Regions from separate parts of the Streptococcus oriscaviae genome, predicted to be linked through region 1. Evidence: predicted binding sites of a transcription regulator. Region 1 holds the regulator's gene; each other region holds the start of a gene.
The links. Region 1 encodes HrcA, which represses chaperone genes, less so after heat shock. Its sites were predicted from a motif close to TTAGCACTCNNNNNNNNNGAGTGCTAA; they were not measured.
Positions count from the first base shown of each region.

Region 2: the regulator HrcA is predicted to act here: its motif matches at 2,677-2,703, upstream of INT76_RS09490 (ATP-dependent Clp protease ATP-binding subunit).
Region 3: the regulator HrcA is predicted to act here: its motif matches at 2,371-2,397, upstream of groES (co-chaperone GroES).

Region 1 is NZ_CP073084.1:1,045,512-1,049,744, forward strand. It holds gene dnaK (molecular chaperone DnaK) at 1-685, opposite strand, end outside; gene grpE (nucleotide exchange factor GrpE) at 780-1,292, opposite strand; gene hrcA (heat-inducible transcriptional repressor HrcA) at 1,442-2,476, opposite strand; gene INT76_RS05280 (hypothetical protein) at 2,650-2,808, opposite strand; gene INT76_RS05285 (DUF2812 domain-containing protein) at 2,808-3,320, opposite strand; gene INT76_RS05290 (PadR family transcriptional regulator) at 3,310-3,633, opposite strand; tRNA gene INT76_RS05295 (tRNA-Arg) at 3,771-3,844, opposite strand; tRNA gene INT76_RS05300 (tRNA-Pro) at 3,947-4,020, opposite strand; tRNA gene INT76_RS05305 (tRNA-Arg) at 4,068-4,141, opposite strand; tRNA gene INT76_RS05310 (tRNA-Leu) at 4,154-4,233, opposite strand, start outside.
Region 2 is NZ_CP073084.1:1,882,956-1,887,188, reverse strand. It holds gene INT76_RS09495 (Cna B-type domain-containing protein) at 1-339, shown strand, start outside; gene INT76_RS09490 (ATP-dependent Clp protease ATP-binding subunit) at 396-2,492, opposite strand; gene INT76_RS09485 (histidine phosphatase family protein) at 2,791-3,483, opposite strand; gene INT76_RS09480 (PFL family protein) at 3,551-4,233, opposite strand, start outside.
Region 3 is NZ_CP073084.1:1,207,923-1,212,155, reverse strand. It holds gene INT76_RS06110 (PTS mannose/fructose/sorbose/N-acetylgalactosamine transporter subunit IIC) at 304-1,149, shown strand; gene INT76_RS06105 (PTS system mannose/fructose/sorbose family transporter subunit IID) at 1,151-1,984, shown strand; gene INT76_RS06100 (DUF202 domain-containing protein) at 2,001-2,291, shown strand; gene groES (co-chaperone GroES) at 2,418-2,699, shown strand; gene groL (chaperonin GroEL) at 2,711-4,233, shown strand, end outside.

The DNA of each region.
Region 1 (4,233 bases):
GGGCCATCTTGTCAGCTGACAAGTCGATGCCGTTTTCTTTCTTGAACTCTGCTACCATGTGGTCGATAATCTTTTGGTCAAAGTCATCACCACCGAGCTTGTTGTCACCTGCAGTTGCAAGTACATCGAAGACGCCGTCACCAAGTTCAAGGATAGATACGTCGAAGGTACCACCACCAAGGTCGAATACCAAGATTTTCTCGTCTTTGTCAGTCTTATCCAAACCATAAGCAAGAGCTGCTGCAGTTGGCTCGTTGACGATACGTTCTACTTCAAGACCAGCGATTTTACCAGCGTCTTTTGTTGCTTGACGTTGGGCGTCGTTGAAGTAAGCTGGAACTGTGATAACGGCTTTGGTTACTTTTTCACCAAGATAATCTTCTGCATAACCTTTCAAGTATTGAAGGATCATAGCTGAAATTTCTTGTGGTGTGTACTCTTTACCATTTGCTGAAACTTTTTCAGAAGTTCCCATTTTTGATTTGATAGAGATGATGGTATCTGGGTTAGTCACTGCTTGGCGTTTTGCCGCATCACCAACGATGATTTCACCATTTTTGAAAGAAACAACAGATGGAGTTGTGCGGTTCCCTTCTGGGTTTGCGATGATTTTTGATTCAGTTCCTTCAAGAACTGCAACTGCTGAGTTAGTTGTACCTAAGTCAATACCGATGATTTTAGACATTGTTTTTACCTCTTTTTATTTACTTTCATTTTTGTCTAGTTTAACGACATTTCGGTCAAGTTTTTTTGAAAATGGCAGAGCTGCTTTGCTAATCTTAGTTGTAAACCACCACCATAGCTGGTCTCAGCAAGCGTTCATGCAAGGTGTAGCCTTTTTGGAAAACCTGTGCAATGCTATCTGCTGGGTGTTCATCATCTGCTGGAACCGTTTGGACAGCCATGTGGAGATTTGGATCAAAGATGTCTGTTGCGACTTCTTCCACTCCTTCTTCTTTAAGGGCTTGAATCAAGCTTTCCTGTACCATCTCAATGCCCTTTTTGACATCTTCTGTCAAACCTTCGACTTGAAGGGCACGCTCCAAGTTATCCAAGCTCGGCAAGATTTTCTTGGCCAAGTCTTGCGAACGGTAACGCTGAATGGTCTGGCGTTCCTCGTTGGCTCGGCGTTGGATATTTTGCATTTCAGCGTGGGCACGAAGGTACTTGTTTTCAAATTCCTCTGCTCGCTCCTTTGCCAAATCCAGTTCTGATTTTTCAGGAGTTTCAACAACTTCTTCTGTTGCCTCAACCTCTTCTACGATTTCTTCATTTTTGATTTCTTCTGACAAGTTGTTCACCTCTTCATTTTCTATTATTACTTTGACAACTAATAAATTGAGTTCGGGCTAGAAACTCAGAAAAAAGATAGATTTCCTTGTGTCTGATGACACCGCGTCAATCTCCTATTTTTCAATCGTTTCCTTCACGCCCTCACATCTTAATTGACCTCATAATGATTACTGCTCAGATAACGATAGTAATCGGTTAATTTCATAAATAAGACGCGGCTGATAATGTTGATCAAACTCATCTGCCTACGGTAGTCCATATCAACAGGGCCAAGTAAACTCATCTGGGCCATATCCCGATAGGGGATTGGAAAACGATGATGGATGACCGTTACATCTGCAAGAGCCGGATCGCTGTGTTCTGCCACTGTGATACTGGTCTGCTGGTCTTGTCCCAAACCTGCCCGTAGCTCTGTTGCCAAAACTTGCGGACTATCCAAGAGCTGATAGGTGGCGAGATTGCCATAAGTAAGCGAGGCGACTTTTCCGCTGATAAAGACCAATTCTCGGAAGAGATTGGAAAAAATGTAGTCCATCAAATCCAAGACATTATCTGTTGTGGTAAAGTAGCGCTGCACCACCTGAGGAATCTCTGTCCGCAGCTTGTAGTGGATAGACAAGACTGTCTGTCCAACGAAGCGTTCATCAACCAGACGCTTAAGCACTTCCAAGTCCTTAATCAAAAAGTTCTTTGGAATCGCAAACTGAACCGTGACAGGCTTGGATTGATCCAAAGTCAAAACTGCTAGGGCATCGTGATTGCTCAAACGCACGACATCAAAGGATGTTAACTGTTGATTAGTCGGCTCCACATCTAAGATGACTGATGTATAGCCTGTCAAATCTGCCAAGACTGCACTTGCACGTTCCAAAATGTCCTCTAGTTTGAAGGCTTCAAAGTCAAAGGCTTTGACTACCTGATAAACATCTTCTTCATTGATGTGTTCCAAGTTGAGCGAGTGATTGACAAAGTACTGAAAACCAGCCCGACTGGGCATCCGCCCACTTGATGTATGGGCTTTTTCTAGCAAACCCAATTGTTCCAGCTTGGCCATATCATTGCGAATAGTGGCAGAACTAGAAGCAATCATCTCCTGCAAGGCCTTAGAACCAACTGGCTCATGATGGCGCGTAAACAATTCAACAATCAGGTTCAAAATATCATTTTGACGTTGGGTGATCATCTTCGCTCCTTTCATGAACACGATTGATTTTTAACGTTAGCACTCTGGCATGTCGAGTGCTAAACTATATACTCCCATTATACGCCGAAAAAATGGATTGTCAAGAGAAAAAAACCAAAAAATTAGCACTCTTTTACCTAGAGTGCTAAAAATCGGTCTAAAGTCTGAGAACATCAACCCTTTTTCTCTTTTAATCGTAATAAATTCCAAAAATTCAAGATCATAATCAAGGTTATAGCAATCAAACTAATAAAGCTATTTCGATTTAGAAAAATCACTGCAAAAATAGCAAGCACATTGATGATAACTGCGATTTGTTTCTGTGTATTCATTATCCTACCTCCTTATACTTCCGACGCAAACGTAACAAACCTACCAAGCAATAAAGCAAGATTGGAACGGTCATGGTTGCCATACTAACAATAGCTGTAGGCATCTTTAAAAAATAAAACAGCAATATAAACAAGATAAGCAAGAACAATCCAAGCAAGAATTGTCTACTGATTATACGGCCAATCATTTCCAGTTTACTCTGAAGGTCGCTGTAAATTTCAACTTCACCTAAGGTTCGATTTTTCCTAAAATAGGAAAAGTGATTGCAGTCACCAATATAGTCCCAACCATAGTCTGCGAACATCTGGATATACTCGGACTTATCCTGTCCTCCGGGCTTGAAATCCAACTGATATACTACCTCTTCTGGCTGGCATTTTTCAAAAACAAATAGAGAACCAAGGTGATTTTGCACAAACTTCCACCCTTGACGGTGCTGCTTAGCCAAGTATTCTTCTTCCTTTTCAAAATCCGGTAGGAAAAAGAAACGCATTTCTGTCTTAGTTTCCATAACTTTCCCCCTTGCTATTCCAATAGAGGCGTTCAATCCTGGCTAGTTCTATCTCTAAGATTTCCTGTCCCACATCCGTTATATGATAGAATTTCCTTTTATCTTCTTCTCTGACAAATACAATCAGGCCATCCTTTTCCATCTTGGACAAGGTTCCGTACATGGTTCCAGGACTGATAACAACTTGACCAGCGGTCATCTCCTTTGTCTTTTGTGTAATCTCATACCCATGCCGCTCTTCCTGCAAATGAAAAAGGATATAGAAGGCAGTTTCTGTCATAGGGACATAGACTCGCTTTAACTTATCGTTCATAGTTTCCCCTTGTACCACAATGTATCGAACTTCGATGTATATATTATATCGCACTTCGATATATCCGTCAAGAAAAAAGAGAAGAACTCATCTTCTCGTCAAATAATATTCTGAAAAACACTCTCGGTGATTCGTCATGCACCCTAGAGGAGTTGAACCTCTAACCGCCTGATTCGTAGTCAGGTACTCTATCCAGTTGAGCTAAGGGTGCGCATTTCAATTTTATATCTTTACTATATAGAATTATTTTAAAATTGTCAAGAAAAAGAAAAAAAGCAACCCACTTTCTTGTTGCTTAACTCATAATCGATAATCGGGAAGACAGGATTCGAACCTGCGACACCTTGGTCCCAAACCAAGTACTCTACCAAGCTGAGCTACTTCCCGATGCCATTAAAAATAAATCTCCCCTAATGTTGCCATTAAGCGAGTCATGCACCCTAGAGGAGTCGAACCTCTAACCGCCTGATTCGTAGTCAGGTACTCTATCCAGTTGAGCTAAGGGTGCGCTCTATTACTATGCCGAGGACCGGGATCGAACCGGTACGATGTTGCCATCGCAGGATTTTAAGTCCTGTGCGTCTGCCTGTTCCGCCACCC
Region 2 (4,233 bases), 840 kb from region 1:
ACTACAACATCCGAAGAAACAACTACGGTGACCACTACTTCTGAAGAACCGTCCACTACGACATCCGAAGAAACAACTACGGTGACCACAACAGAAGAACAAACCACTACAACCTCCGAAGAATCTACGACAACTACGACCACTGAGGAGGCTTCTACCACAACCTCTACGGAGGAAACAACAACCCCACCGACACCAAGTTCTTCAACTACAACTGTTGAACCTAAAAAAGTCCTGCCAAAGACAGGACAATCCTCAACCATTTGGTTAAGTTTCCTTGGAGTCTTGCTTTTTGTAGCTTGTGGATTCGGCTATCGTTTCCATAGACAAAAAGACTAATCTTGCTATATTTCTCATAAAAAAACGCTAGTCTGGAAAGGTCCAGACTAGTGTTTTTAGTTCCCCAGCTCTTCCTGAATGACTAGCTGTCCATCCACCATGTCTGCTACAAGTCGCTTAGCATGGATGTTGTCAAGATAGAAATCTGTCACCTTATCACGGATCTGACTCTCTATCACACGGCGAAGCGGGCGAGCTCCCATGGCCTTATCGTAGCCTTCTTCCATCAGATAGGCCTTGGCTGCTTCTGTTACCTTCAATTCAATTTCCTTCTTGGCCAAAGTCTTGTTAACCTGTGCCAACATGAGATCAACGATGGCTTTGAGGTCTTCTTTGTCCAAGTGCTTGAATTCAATGACTGCGTTGAAACGGTTGAGAAATTCTGGACGGAAGTAAGGGGCAATCCGCTCCATAATATCACCATCTCCTTCAGCGGTTGCCGGATAACCAAAACCTGCGTTTGAGGTTGCAATAATGACAGTGTTCTTGAAGTTGACGGTGTTACCCTGACCATCTGTCAAATGCCCGTCATCTAGTACCTGAAGCAGAAGGGTAATAACCTGCGGGTCTGCCTTTTCAATTTCATCCAAAAGGACAATCGAGTACGGATTGCGGCGCACACGCTCGGTTAAAGTGTTGGAGTTGTCGTCATAGCCCACATAACCCGCGGTGGTTCCAATAAGCTTAGATACCGCTGTTCGGTCGCTGTACTCAGACATATCCAGACGGATGATGGCTTCTTTTGAGCCAAACATATCCAGAGCCAACTGTTTGGCTAGCTCAGTCTTCCCAACCCCAGTCGGGCCGACAAAGAGGAAGGAGCCAATCGGACGGTTGCCTTCATCAAAACCAGCACGATTCCGACGAATGGCGCGTGATACAGCTTCAACCGCATCGTCTTGACCGATGACATTAGCAGCAAGACGTGACTTCATCTCCTTGAGGCGCTCAATGTCGGATGCCCCCATCTGCGATACTGGAATCCCTGTCATCCGCTCAACTGCCTCAGCGACGTCGTTGACCGTAGCTACGACACGCTGGCTCTCTGTATGGTTGTCGATCTGCGCTTGCAGCTTATCAATACGGACTTTTTCCTTGAGCGCTTGTTCATAGTCTTCTTTTTCAGCAGCCTGAGTCTGGCGATTGCGGGCTTGAGCAATTTCTTCTTCAAGCGTTTTAATATCTGTTACAGAGTGCTGAGCTGCCAAGTGAGCAGCAGTTACATCAATCAAGTCAATGGCCTTGTCTGGCAAACTGCGTTGAGGAATGTATTGAACCGAGTAATCCACCGCTGCCTTCAATACAGAATCTGGAAGGTCGATATTGTGGTGAGCCTCATAGAGAGGTTTGATCCCCTTGAGAATCTGGTAGGTATCCTCAGAAGATGGAGCATTAACCTTGACTTCATTGAAGCGGCGCGCTAGAGCTGCATTTTTCATGATGGTGTTCCGATACTCATCCTGTGTTGTTGCCCCGATTAGGGTTAATTCTCCGCGGGAAAGTGCTGGTTTCAAAATATCCGCCAGACCTTTGGAACCTGAATCCCCTCCTGTACTACCTGCACCCAAAATCTGATGAATTTCATCAAAGAAGAGGATGATGTTGCCTGCTTTTTTGACCTCATCGACCAAATTTTGGATGTTTTCTTCAAAAGCACCGCGGTATTGGGTTCCGGCCTCCAAACCTGAAATATCAATAGAGATAATTTCCTTGTTTTTGATAGCAGCTGGAACATCACCGTTGACAATGGCTTGAGCCAGACCTTCTACTACGGCGGTTTTTCCGACACCCGCATCTCCAACCAGAACAGGATTGTTCTTGGTACGACGGGCTAGAATTTCGGCGGTTTCTTGAATTTCCTTATTCCGACCAATGACTGGATCCAACTTGCCTTCACGGGCATCCTCTGTCAGATTGCGACCCAATTTAGCCAAAATACCACCTGGCTTGACATTTCCTTTAGTTTCCTGCGTTTGGGCTTGCTCGCTCTGTGGGAGCTTACCTGTTTGGCGATAGTAGACAAACTCTTCTGGTGTCACTTCGCGGCCATTGATAGAATAGCGTCTGCGTTCCGTATTGTAGCCGCCCATATTTCCCATAAGTTGGTTGAAAATGTCGTCCATATTGTTAAAGTTGTTGAAATTATTGTTCATAGTAGCTTCTCCTTGTTTTTTGTTTGACCATTATTGACCTTTGTTTGTTAAAAAAATACGCTAGTGTCGATGTGCGTCATTCATCATAGGACCTCCCTGGGTCTTTTTCTGACCAAAATTGACCAATCTTATAAAAAGAAGAATCAAATTTTGACTTTTACTGACCTTTAAATCTTAAAATTTGTAAGGTCTTTTACCTTACGAGGACTATTATACACTATTGGTCAGTGAAGGTCAATAGGTTTGTTTGACTTTTTTTCAAAAAAAAAAGCTGGGGGAAAACTCCCTCCAGCTAGTCTCATTTCTTCGCAAGCAACTCTGCTCCTCTACGGCGGTAAGACAAATCTCCGACGGCTTCAATGGTAAAGCGACCTGATTCGTATCGCACAACTGTAACGGAACCATTGTCCAAGGCTAGATTGGTTGGACGGTTTGGCTCCAAAAGATTGACCAAAGTAGCAATCGTCATCCCATGACTGACAACCAAAGCATTACCGCCACCCTGGGCCTCCAGATCGCGAGCGATAGACTCAAAACCAGTCAAAATACGGTGGCTCAACACTTCCCAGGACTCAGACCAGCCCGCTGTATCGGCTTCTTGAATGCCGTTTGCAATTTCTTCAAAACTCATGGTTGAAGCATCTACGATACCGCTGATACGAGGCAGAACTCCGTTAAATAGCTCCGCATCATACATGCCCTCAAAACTACCAAAACACCACTCCCGAATCCGCTTGTCTTGGTAATAAGGAATTTTCCCAAGGATGCCCAACTCTCTCTGGGCAATGGTAATGGTCTGCACAGTCCGTCCTAAGTCACTGGAAACTGCCTTTTTAAAAGGAATACCAGCATCTTTTAACCCACGACCCAATTCACGGATTCCTTCTTCTCCGAATTTCGTCAAAGGGGTATCACACCAGCCTTGAACGCGACCGATGGTATTAAACATGGTCTTACCGTGACGCGAAATATACAGTCTTGTTTCTGTCATAAACTCCTCCTCTTTCTCTTCTTCTAGTATATCAAAAAACGATTGCTGACGGCAATCGTTTCTCATTTTAGTTTTTAAAACTATGAATCGGGGCAGGAATTTGTCCGCCACGATTGATAAAGTCAACAGATGAGGCTTGGTTGACCTTCATGACTGGGGCTGTTCCCAAAAGACCGCCAAATTCAATCATGTCCCCTTCCTTACCCTTTGGAATAATCCGAACGGCAGTGGTTTTTTGGTTGATAACCCCGATAGCCGCTTCGTCCGCAATCATGGCCGCGATGGTTTCATAAGGGGTATCTTCTGGGATGGCAATCATATCCAAGCCAACCGAGCAGATAGCTGTCATGGCCTCCAGTTTTTCCAGATTGAGGGAACCATTTTGGACAGCCGCAATCATACCCTCATCTTCAGATACAGGGATGAAGGCACCTGAAAGGCCGCCAACTTGGTTACAAGCCATAACCCCACCCTTTTTAACGGCGTCATTGAGGAGGGCAAGTGCAGCTGTCGTTCCGTGTGTACCAACGGTTTCCAGACCCATTTCTTCCAAGACACGCGCCACAGAATCTCCAACCGCTGGCGTTGGGGCAAGGGAGAGGTCAACGATACCAAACTTGACACCCAAGCGCTCACTAGCCAAGGTTCCAACCAACTGACCGATACGGGTAATCTTGAAGGCTGTCTTTTTAACGGTTTCCGCCACCACATCAAAGCTCTCACCGCGCACTTTCTCAAGGGCACGTTTGA
Region 3 (4,233 bases), 160 kb from region 1:
AAATCAAAAGTAAACGGGGTAAGGAAACTGGCAGTAGCAGGTCAACATCCTCTGCGGTACACCCGCCAAGGTGAGTTACCAGCTCTTAGAACCTGTGTTTACAGTTCAGCACTTCCATCTAAGGCTAGTTTTTCAGCTCCTCATCGTTCGTTTTTTTCAAAATACAGTCAGTATTCCCTCAAAAAACTGCCTTGATTAGCGAAAAACTATCTCTTACATCAAGCACTTCACTTGTGAATACAGGTTCTTCGTTTTGATTTTTAAAAAGTATACCCATTCATTAACAAAAAAGGAGAGTATATTATGACTATTTCTTGGTTACAAGCGGCTTTGCTAGGCCTCTTTGCTTGTTTGTCATCCATGCCAGGATTGGGAGGAACTTCTATCGGGAACTATACCCTCGGACGTCCCTTGGTCGGTGGCTTGGTCTGCGGTTTGATTTTGGGAGATGTTGCAACTGGGGTTATCTGTGGGGTTGCCATGCAGTTGGTATACATCGCTTTGGTAACACCAGGAGGCACTGTGTCGGCTGATGTTCGTGCGGTATCCTATATTGGCATTCCTCTGGCTATGGTTGCCATTCACTCACAAGGTTTGTCGGCTGACTCCGTTGATGCTGCTAACCTGGCTAAATCGATGGGAACTTTGGTTGGAACGGTCGGTACGGTTCTCTTTTACGGGACAGCGACCATGAACCTCATTTGGCAGCACATTGGTTGGAAAGCGATTGAAAAAGGGAATTTTCGTAAAATCTACGCGGTGGATTTTGGATTGCCATGGATTTCCCATATCATTTTCTCCTTTATTCCAACGGTCATCATGTGTAAACTCGGTGCAGATGCGGTAACAGCGCTTAAAGAGTTGCTTCCGATGGATGGTATTCCTATGAAAACCCTCTTCACGGTCGGTTCTCTTCTTCCGTGTGTGGGGATTGCCATTCTTTTAAAACAAATTGTTGAAAAAGCAACAGACTTCATCCCATTCTTTGTTGGTTTTACCTTGGCTGCTTCGCTAGGATTGAACCTCGTGTCTTGTGCAGTTATTTCACTCATCTTCGCTGTTCTTTTCTATGAATTGCAGATGGCGAAAAACCTTCGGGTAGCTGCTGTATCAAGCGGTGATTTTGACGATGACGAGGAGGATATCTAAGATGACTAAGAAAATAAGTAAAAAAACATTAACCAAAGCCTTCCATCACTGGTACTATGGCAACCTGACCTGTTTCTCTCAAGAGCACATGCAAACCTTCGGTTACTTGGCATCTATGCTGCCAATCGTTGAAGAACTGTATGATAAAAAGGAAGATCAGGCCAAGTCTATGCAGACCTACACAGCCTTCTTTAACACGGAGCCTCAATTAGGAGCCCTCGTAGTCGGCATTACTGCTGGTTTGGAAGAAGCACGTGCCAATGGTGCAGAAGAAGTAGATGACGAAACAATCAACGGACTTCGTGCCGGATTGATGGGGCCGATTGCAGGTATTGGAGATTCTCTCATTGTCGGAACCTTGATTCCAATTATCCTTGGGGTAGCCTTAGGCTTGTCCACTGGCGGTTCACCGCTCGGAGCAATTTTCTACATTGTTGTATGGAACCTGCTTGCTTACTTCGGTATGAAATTCGCTTACTTCAAGGGATACGAACTGGGAGACAAGGCAGTTGCCTTTCTAGTAGGACCACAAGGTCAAGCCATCCGTAAGTCCGTTTCAGTTGTCGGCGGTATGGTTATCGGAGCTGTTGCGGCAACATGGGTACCTGTAAAAACAGCGTTTGAATTGAAAAATGCCGACGGGGAAGCCTATCTCGTGCTCCAAAGTCAGTTAGATGGCGTATATCCAGGTTTGCTGACAGCAGTATTTATCGTATTTTGTTGGTGGTTGATGGCCAAGAAAAATCTGTCACCGATTAAAGTGATGCTCCTTTTGGTAATCATCGCCTTGATTGGTGTCTTGACAGGCTTCTTCAATCCAGGCTTGCAATACTAAGATAGGGAGACTGCTTATGACACAAGATGAATTGGTGCGGGGCTACGAAGCTGAGATAAGCTACCAAAAACATATGATTGACAATCTAGGTCGATGGCTGACCCTCATGTTTCTCCTCGCCAGTATAGGCGGACTGCTGATTTATTACTTTAAGGAAAGCAATATCCCCCTCTTCATCTTGGGTCTTGCTTTAGCAATCCTTGGAGGTCTAGCAGTCCTCCTCTTCGGATATGGTATCTATAAAGGACGCCTTAATCTCATGAAAGTCATCAAGGATTTTGATGATAAGGTAGCTAAATCAGGTTAGGGAAACAACATCTCAAATTTTCTTTTTGAGATGTTTTTTCTTGACTATTTTTGACCAAGTGATACAATGAAAGAAGATATTAGCACTCTTAGGACAAGAGTGCTAAAAAACTATGGAGGTTTCCCTATGTTAAAACCATTAGGCGATCGTATCGTCGTAAAAATTGAAGAAAAAGAACAAACTGTCGGCGGCTTTGTCCTTGCCGGTGCCAGTCAAGAAAAGACAAAAGAGGCCCATGTTCTGGCCGTTGGCCAGGGTATCCGCACTCTGACTGGCGAATTGGTTGCACCAAGTGTGTCAGTTGGTGATAAGGTTCTCATTGAAGCCTTTGCTGGTGTGGAAGTGAAGGATGGCAATCAACACCTGTTCATCATTCGTGAAGCAGACATCCTAGCAATCGTAGAATAAGAGGTAGAAAAATGGCAAAAGAGATTAAATTTTCAGCAGATGCCCGCGAAAGTATGGTGCGAGGCGTTGATATTCTAGCAGATACCGTTAAGGTTACCTTAGGCCCAAAAGGGCGCAATGTTGTCTTGGAAAAGGCCTACGGCTCTCCCCTCATCACCAATGATGGTGTGACCATTGCAAAAGAAATTGAGCTGGAAGACCATTTTGAAAATATGGGTGCGAAACTGGTATCTGAAGTGGCTTCCAAAACCAATGATATTGCAGGTGATGGAACAACGACAGCGACTGTTTTGACTCAAGCAATCGTCCGCGAAGGTCTGAAAAACGTAACCGCAGGGGCTAATCCAATCGGTATCCGTCGTGGTATCGAGGCGGCAGTTGCAACAGCGGTTGAGGCCCTGAAGGCTAATGCCATTCCAGTTTCAGGAAAAGAAGCCATTGCTCAAGTAGCAGCTGTATCTTCTCGTTCTGAGAAGGTTGGTCAATACATTTCCGAGGCTATGGAAAAGGTAGGAAACGACGGAGTTATTACCATTGAAGAATCTCGCGGAATGGAAACAGAGCTGGATGTAGTGGAAGGAATGCAATTTGACCGCGGTTACCTTTCACAGTACATGGTGACGGATAACGAAAAGATGGTAGCGGAGCTGGATAACCCCTACATCCTCATCACCGATAAGAAGATCTCAAACATTCAGGACATCCTGCCACTCTTGGAAAGCATCCTTCAAAGCAATCGTCCGCTACTCATTATTGCAGATGATGTAGATGGTGAAGCACTGCCAACACTTGTTCTCAACAAGATTCGTGGTACCTTTAATGTTGTTGCTGTTAAGGCGCCAGGTTTTGGTGACCGTCGCAAGGCTATGTTGGAAGACATTGCTATCTTGACGGGCGGAACGGTCATCACAGAAGATCTTGGTCTGGAACTCAAGGACGCAACCATTGAAGCGCTTGGTCAGGCTGCCAAGGTAGCGGTGGACAAGGATCACACAACGATTGTTGAAGGAGCAGGCGATCCAGAAGCTATTGCCAACCGTGTAGCAGTGATTAAGTCACAGATTGAAGTGACAACTTCCGAGTTTGACCGTGAAAAATTGCAAGAACGCTTGGCTAAATTGGCGGGCGGTGTTGCTGTAATCAAGGTCGGTGCAGCTACGGAAACCGAGTTGAAAGAAATGAAACTTCGTATCGAAGACGCCCTCAATGCTACCCGCGCAGCAGTAGAGGAAGGAATCGTATCAGGTGGCGGTACCGCTCTGGTCAACGTCATCGATAGTCTGGCGCAGTTGAACCTTTCAGGAGATGAAGAAACAGGACGCAAGATTGTCCTTCGGGCTCTGGAAGAACCAGTTCGCCAAATTGCCTACAATGCCGGCTACGAAGGCTCGGTTATCATTGATAAACTGAAGAACTCAGAATTGGGAACAGGCTTCAACGCCGCAACAGGCGAGTGGGTCAACATGATTGAAGCAGGAATCATCGATCCCGTTAAGGTGACTCGTTCAGCCCTGCAAAATGCAGCCTCAGTGGC